DNA from 3 places in the Streptomyces sp. NBC_00557 genome. Region 2 is predicted to be linked to each of the others. Evidence: predicted binding sites of a transcription regulator. Region 2 holds the regulator's gene; each other region holds the start of a gene.
What was found. The regulator HspR, encoded in region 2, represses chaperone genes until heat shock. The targets are predictions, from matches to a motif close to TTGAGNNNNNNNNNCTCAA.
Positions count from the first base shown of each region.

Region 1 (2,266 bases), 1.1 Mb from region 2:
CGCTTGCGGACGGCCAGGTACTCGGTGATGCGCGCCTTCACGTCGTCCAGGCCGGCGTGCTCGGCGTCCAGGATCTCCTTGGCGCCCTGGATGTCGTACGCGTCCTCGGTCCGTTCGTTCCAGGGCATCTCCAGGACGGTGTCCAGCCAGGTGCGGATCCAGGAGCCCTCCGGGGACTGGTCGCTGGCCCGCTCCAGCTTGTCGACCTCCTTGAGGGCGGCCTCGCGGACCTTCTCCGGCAGGTCGGCGGCCTCGACGCGGGCGCGGTAGTCGTCGGACTCCTCGCCGTCCTTCTCGCCGTTCAGCTCGCGCAGTTCCTTGCGGACGGCCTCCAGCTGGCGGCGGAGGAGGAACTCGCGCTGCTGCTTGTCCACGCCCTCCTGGACGTCCTTGGCGATGGTCTCGGCCACCTCCTGCTCGGCGAGGTGGTCGCGGAGCGCCTGTGTGGCGAGCTTCAGCCGGGCCACCGGGTCGGCGGTCTCCAGCAGTTCGACCTTCTGGCCGGTGGTCAGGAACGGCGAGTAGCCGGAGTTGTCGGCGAGCGCGGAGACGTCGTCGATGGCCTGGACGCGGTCCACGACCTGCCAGGCGCCGCGCTTCTTCAGCCACTCGGTGGCGAGCGCCTTGTACTCCTTGACGAGTTCGGTGACCTGTCCGGGCAGCGGGTCCGGCACGGTCTCCTCGATGCGCGCGCCCTCCACCCACAGGGCCGCGCCGGGACCGGTGGTGCCCGCGCCGATCCGCACCCGGCTCCGGCCGCGGATCAGAGCCCCCGGGTCGCCGTCGGCCAGCCGGCCGACCTGCTCGACCGTGCCCAGCACACCCGTCTTGGCGTACGTGCCGTCGATCCGGGGCACCAGCAGCACCCTGGGCTTGCCCGGTTCCGACCGGGCGGCGGCCTGCGCGGCCTCCACCGCGGCCCGCACCTCGGCGTCGCTCAGGTCCAGCGGAACCACCATGCCGGGCAGCACGACCTCGTCGTCCAAGGGCAGCACGGGCAGGACGAGCGTGAACGCCGGTGACTCAGCAGCCATGATCTCCCCTTCGGCAGTCAAGTTGAGCTGTACCGACTCAACCGCTGGGGGGCGTGCTGGTGTTCCCCGCCTTTGTTCGCTGTGAGCGATCAGACTCGCCCAAGCGGGTGCCCGGGAAGGCGCGTTCGCGGATGCGGTGGGGTTGTTCGCGGAGTTTCCCGCGCCCTATCGGGGCGCCTGCGCCCACCGGCGTACGAGGGGCCGGCTCGCCACCCCTGTCGCCAGCGCGATCAGATGGCCCCAGTTCGTCATCGGGTCCTGGAAGGCGACCAGGTCGCTCACCAGCTCGGCGGCCGTCAGGGCGAGGAGGGGCAGGCCGAGCCAGGGGCGCAGGAGGCCGGACAGGGCGCCGATGCCGGCGGCGACGCCGAAGCTGATGCCGTAGTCCAGGCGGTGCAGCGAGGTGGCCGGCAGATGGCCGGCCAGGACGGCCAGGCCCACGGGAACCTCGGTGGCGAGCGTGGCCAGGACGTGCCCGCCGAGGAAGACGCAGGCGGCTCTCGCGCCGCCGATCCGCCGCTCCAGCGCCGTGAGGACCAGCACGAACGCGAGCGCGAACGGCGACAGCACCCCGCCCGCGATCCACAGCGCGCTCGCCAGCAGCACGACCGCCGGAGAGCGCACCAGGTGGGCCACGTCCGTACTGGAGGCCTGGTAGAGGGCGTGCACCACGGCGGGGTCGGCGTCGGCGGCGACGACGGAGGTGAGGGCCAGCAGGGCCGCGTAGCCGAAGGTGAACGGGGTGCCGGCGGAGGTGGGCAGCAGGCGCCACAGCCGGGGACACGGAAGCCGCAGCGGCACGGCCGGGGCCGCCTCGGCCGGGGCGGCGGGCCGGGGAGCGGGAGCCGGGGCGTCCCGCTGGCGCGGCATCCCGTCCAGGAGGTCCGCGATCACGGGGACCGGGGCGGCGGCGGAGCCGCCGGGGAGGGGCGCGCCCGCCGGGGGCGGGGACGCGGCCGTCGCGGGGCCCGTCGCGGTCCGTTCCACGTTCGCGGCACTCCTTCCGTCCGGGTCAACCCTTGGCGCTCCTCGAGGCCGCTGTCTATGACCGACGCCACGCGAGAGCCGATTCACAGCAACCTCCTACGTTCCGGCCGCGTCCGCGCTCCCGCTCCCCGGGGGGCACATCAGTACGCCCCCGGTAATTCCCGTGCCGGCCACGGTGTGTTCAAGCAGGATGGGGGTCATGACTGCCGTGTACGACTCCCCCGTGGTCCTCGACCGGCGCGACG
Region 1 covers NZ_CP107796.1:2,755,565-2,757,830, forward strand. Annotated here, with positions in the region: gene lon (endopeptidase La) at 1-1,034, opposite strand, end outside; gene OG956_RS11380 (rhomboid-like protein) at 1,200-2,021, opposite strand; gene OG956_RS11385 (spermidine synthase) at 2,221-2,266, shown strand, end outside.
Region 1: the regulator HspR is predicted to act here: its motif matches at 1,057-1,075, upstream of lon (endopeptidase La).

Region 2 (2,266 bases):
CGACGCGCACGGCAACGCCGCCGACTCGGCCGTCGTGACCAGCACCCGGACCATCGCCCCGCCGCAGCACGTCACCGCGCGCACGGACAGCGGCGAGACGGTCGTCGGCTGGACCGAGCCCGCCGGCACCGCCGACTACCTGGTGCGCCGCTCCGAGGACCACGCCGACGGCTCCCGGGACTGGAAGACCCTCACCTGCGGCTCGCCCACGAGCGCCACCGACGCCGCCGGCGACACCGAGCGCGCCTGCACCGACTACTCCGGCCGCCGCGGCACCGCGTACCACTACACGGTGCTCCGCAAGGACTCGGCCGGGCGCTGGTCGGTGCCCTCCGCCGAGGTCACCGCCGTCCGGCCCGGCGACGAGACCCCGCCCCCGGCCGTCACCGGCCTCGCCGCCGAGCCCCTCGAGTACGGCATCCGCCTGTCCTGGCAGCCCAGCACGGCCCCGGACCTCGCGTCCTACGCCCTCTACCAGCAGCAGGACGAGGCCCACGACCCCGAGTACCTGGGGAAGGCGGACGCCTCGGCGACGCAGACCCTGCTGCCCTGGCCGGCCGACGGCACGTCGTACCGCCTGTTCGTCGTGGCCGTGGACGTCTACGGCAACTCCCTGACCTACCAGGACGATCCGGACGTCGAGGACTGGAGCGTGCCGGTCGCCTCCGTCCCGGTGACCGCGCTCGACCTGCGGCCCACCTCGGTCCCGCCCGACACGGCGGGCTGCCAGACGACGACCTGGAGGACCACCGGCGGGATCAGGGTGGAACCGTGGTGCCCCTACGAGGACACCTCCTCGGTGACCGGCTTCCACGTCTACCGCTGGAACCACGCCGAGGAGCGGTTCGTCCGGCTGACCGAGGCCCCGGTGGCCAAGAGCCGGGACGGCTGGTTCTGGACGGACACCGACGCCCCGGCCGGCACGACCGTGTACTACATGATCTCCCTCGTCCGGGCGGACGGCACCGAGTCCTTCGCCGACACCGACTACACCATCACCCCGCCGAGCGCGTCCTGACACGGTGAAGGGGCCCGCGGGCGACCGCGGGCCCCTTCACCCTGTTCCACTCAGTCCTGCTGCCTCAGTCCTGTTGCTGCTGGCGCTTGGGCCGCCACACCACCAGCGCGCTGGTCTGCTGGACCTCCTGGTACGGCACCAGGTCGCGCCGGTAGGAGGCGTGGACGGCGGCCTCGCGCTGCTGCATCGCGGCCGCCGCGCCGTCCAGGGCCGCCTCCAGCTCCGCCACGCGGGACTGGAGGGCGGCGACCTGGTTCTCCAGTTCGATGATGCGCTTGATGCCGGCCAGGTTGATGCCCTCGTCCTGCGACAACTGCTGCACCTGGCGGAGCAGTTCGATGTCGCGGGCCGAGTAGCGGCGGCCCCGGCCCGCGGTGCGGTCCGGCGAGACCAGGCCCAGGCGGTCGTACTGGCGCAGCGTCTGCGGGTGGAGTCCGGAGAGCTGGGCCGCCACCGAGATGACGTAGACCGGGGTCTCCTCGGTCAGTTCATACGGGTTACGTCGACGGCCGTCCATCTCTCTCAGTCTCCCTTCGCGGCCTCGAACAGCTCCGCCCGCGGGTCCTCGCCCGCGGTCGCCTCGCGATACGCCTCGAGCGCGTCACGAGCCTTCCCCGACAGGTCCTTGGGCACACGCACCTCGACGGTGACCAGGAGGTCGCCGCGGGTGCCGTCCTTGCGGAGCGCGCCCTTGCCCCGGGCGCGCATGGTACGGCCGTTGGGCGTGCCGGGCGGAAGTTTCAGGGTGACGGGCGGTCCGCCGAGGGTCGGCACCCGGACCTCGCCGCCGAGGGCCGCCTCGGGGAACGTCACCGGCACGGTGACGGTGAGGTTGTCGCCCTTGCGGCCGAACACCGGGTGCGTGCCGACGTGCACGACCACGTACAGGTCGCCCGCCGGTCCGCCCCGCTCGCCGGGCGCGCCCTTGCCGCGCAGCCGGATGCGCTGCCCGTCGGTCACCCCGGCCGGGATGCGGACCTGCATCGTCCGGGACGACTTCGCCCGGCCGCTGCCCTTGCACTCCATGCAGGGGTGCTCGGCGATCAGGCCGCGGCCCTTGCAGTCGGGGCAGGGATCGGTGAGCGAGAAGCCGCCGCCCGAGCCCCGGGCGACCTGCCCGGTGCCGACGCAGGTCGGGCACACGCGCGGCGTGCCGTTCTTGTCGCCGGTGCCCGAGCAGGCCTTGCAGGGCGCCTGGGAGGACATCCGCAGCGGCACCGTGGCGCCCTCGATGGCCTCCGTGAAGCT
Region 2 covers NZ_CP107796.1:3,852,160-3,854,425, forward strand. Annotated here, with positions in the region: gene OG956_RS16505 (fibronectin type III domain-containing protein) at 1-1,018, shown strand, start outside; gene OG956_RS16510 (heat shock protein transcriptional repressor HspR) at 1,083-1,535, opposite strand; gene dnaJ (molecular chaperone DnaJ) at 1,541-2,266, opposite strand, start outside.

Region 3 (2,266 bases), 3.5 Mb from region 2:
CTCCAGGCGGTCTCCGATCCGCTGACCGCGCCCGCGCGCAGGTCGAAATAGAAGGTGTAGTTCTTCAGGGCCAGCGTCCGGTGACGGTAGACCAGGGTGTAGCCGTGCGGAGCGGGAGTCGTCGTCCCGGTGCCGGACGGGCGTGCCCTGGAGGCGGTCGTGGTGGATGCCGCGCGGGCGTGGCCGGTCCCGGGTGCCAGTGCCCCGTAGACCACTGCGCACACCGCGGCCGTGACGGCCGCCGACACCAGGGCCGTCGTCACACGCTCCCGGGTCGGCCACCGCCGCCCGCCGGGCGGCTCCGGCGGAGGGCTCGCAGGATCGCGCGAGGTCATGGAGGGATCCGGCCGGGCGCCGTCCGTGTCCGTGTCGCGGCGGCCCGGCGGATCGGTGCTCGAAGGCGCCGTGGACGCGGCCGGCCGGCCGTTGCCCCGATCCGCGGAGGCGTCGTGCGGGGCCTGGGCGGCCCACGGGCTGAGTGCCTTGTCCGCGGCGCCGGAAGCGGCCACGGCGAAGGCGATGGCGATGGCCCACCGATCGGCCGCGTCACGTGTCAGCCAGATACCCGTCAGCGCGTAGAGCCCGGTCAGCGCGGCGGCGAAGGTCCCCAACGTCACCAGCAGCAGGACCAGACGCCGGCGTCCCGCGCTCACATCCGCTCCCCCCGGTATCCGTGGCACAGCGACCCGTCCAGCTTGACATGAAACGGACACGATGGGGAGGCCGCCCTCATCGGTCGGCCTCCACACGATGGGGGCCCGCCCTCCTCGGCCGACCTCGTCCGCCCCGAGGCTTGACGAGGTTGGACTCAAGTTTTATCTCGTTTAGTGAGGCAATCCGGACCGAAAAGGGCAGCTCGCGGTGGTCGGCCGAGTGGCCGAAAATGGAGGTGCCCGCCGCCAAGGGGGTACCCGGCCGCCGCCCGGGCGTGCCGTTCTCGGCGGGCCCCGGCGGACAGGGCACAGACGAGGAGGGTGAGTCCCGATGGCGCGTCCAGTCGGTATAGACCTGGGAACGACGAACTCCGTGGTCTCGGTCCTCGAGGGCGGCGAGCCCACCGTGGTCACCAACGCGGAAGGCGCCCGGACGACGCCTTCGGTGGTGGCGTTCGCCAAGAACGGCGAGGTGCTGGTCGGCGAGGTCGCCAAGCGGCAGGCCGTGACAAACGTGGAGCGCACCGCGCGCTCGGTCAAGCGGCACATGGGCGACCACAACTGGCGGTTCCCGGAGCACGGCGACGTCGACGGCAAGCGGTACACCGCGCAGGAGATCTCCGCGCGCGTGCTGCAGAAGCTCAAGCGGGACGCCGAGGCGCACCTGGGCGAGGACGTCACCGACGCGGTGATCACCGTGCCCGCCTACTTCGACGACGCCCAGCGGCAGGCGACCAAGGAGGCCGGTGAGATCGCCGGCCTGAACGTGCTGCGGATCATCAACGAGCCGACCGCGGCGGCGCTGGCGTACGGCCTCGACAAGGAGAACGACCAGACCGTCCTCGTCTTCGACCTGGGCGGCGGCACCTTCGACGTGTCGCTGCTGGAGATCGGCGAGGGCGTCATCGAGGTCAAGGCCACCAACGGCGACACCCACCTCGGCGGCGACGACTGGGACCAGCGCATCGTCGACCACCTGGTCAAGACCTTCAAGAACAACTACGGCATCGATCTCTCCCAGGACAAGATGGCCGTGCAGCGGCTGCGCGAGGCGGCGGAACGGGCCAAGGTCGAGCTGTCGAGCTCGACGGAGACGAACATCAACCTGCCGTACATCACGGCGTCCGCCGAGGGCCCGCTGCACCTGGACGAGAAGCTGACGCGCGCCCAGTTCCAGCAGCTCACGGCGGATCTGCTGGACCGCTGCAAGGCGCCGTTCCACAACGCGATCAAGGACGCCGGGATCAAGGTCTCCGACATCAACCACGTCATCCTGGTGGGCGGCTCCACGCGTATGCCCGCCGTCACCGAGCTGGTGCGGGAACTGACCGGCAAGGACCCGCACAAGGGCGTCAACCCCGACGAGGTCGTGGCCATGGGCGCCAGCCTGCAGGCCGGTGTCCTCAAGGGCGAGGTCAAGGACGTCCTGCTGCTCGACGTCACCCCGCTGTCCCTCGGCATCGAGACCAAGGGCGGCATCATGACCAAGCTGATCGAGCGCAACACCACGATCCCGACCCGCCGTTCGGAGATCTTCACCACCGCCGAGGACAACCAGCCCTCGGTGACCATCCAGGTCTACCAGGGCGAACGGGAGATCGCCGCGTACAACA
Region 3 covers NZ_CP107796.1:325,689-327,954, forward strand. Annotated here, with positions in the region: gene OG956_RS01520 (hypothetical protein) at 1-653, opposite strand, end outside; gene dnaK (molecular chaperone DnaK) at 985-2,266, shown strand, end outside.
Region 3: the regulator HspR is predicted to act here: its motif matches at 794-812, upstream of dnaK (molecular chaperone DnaK).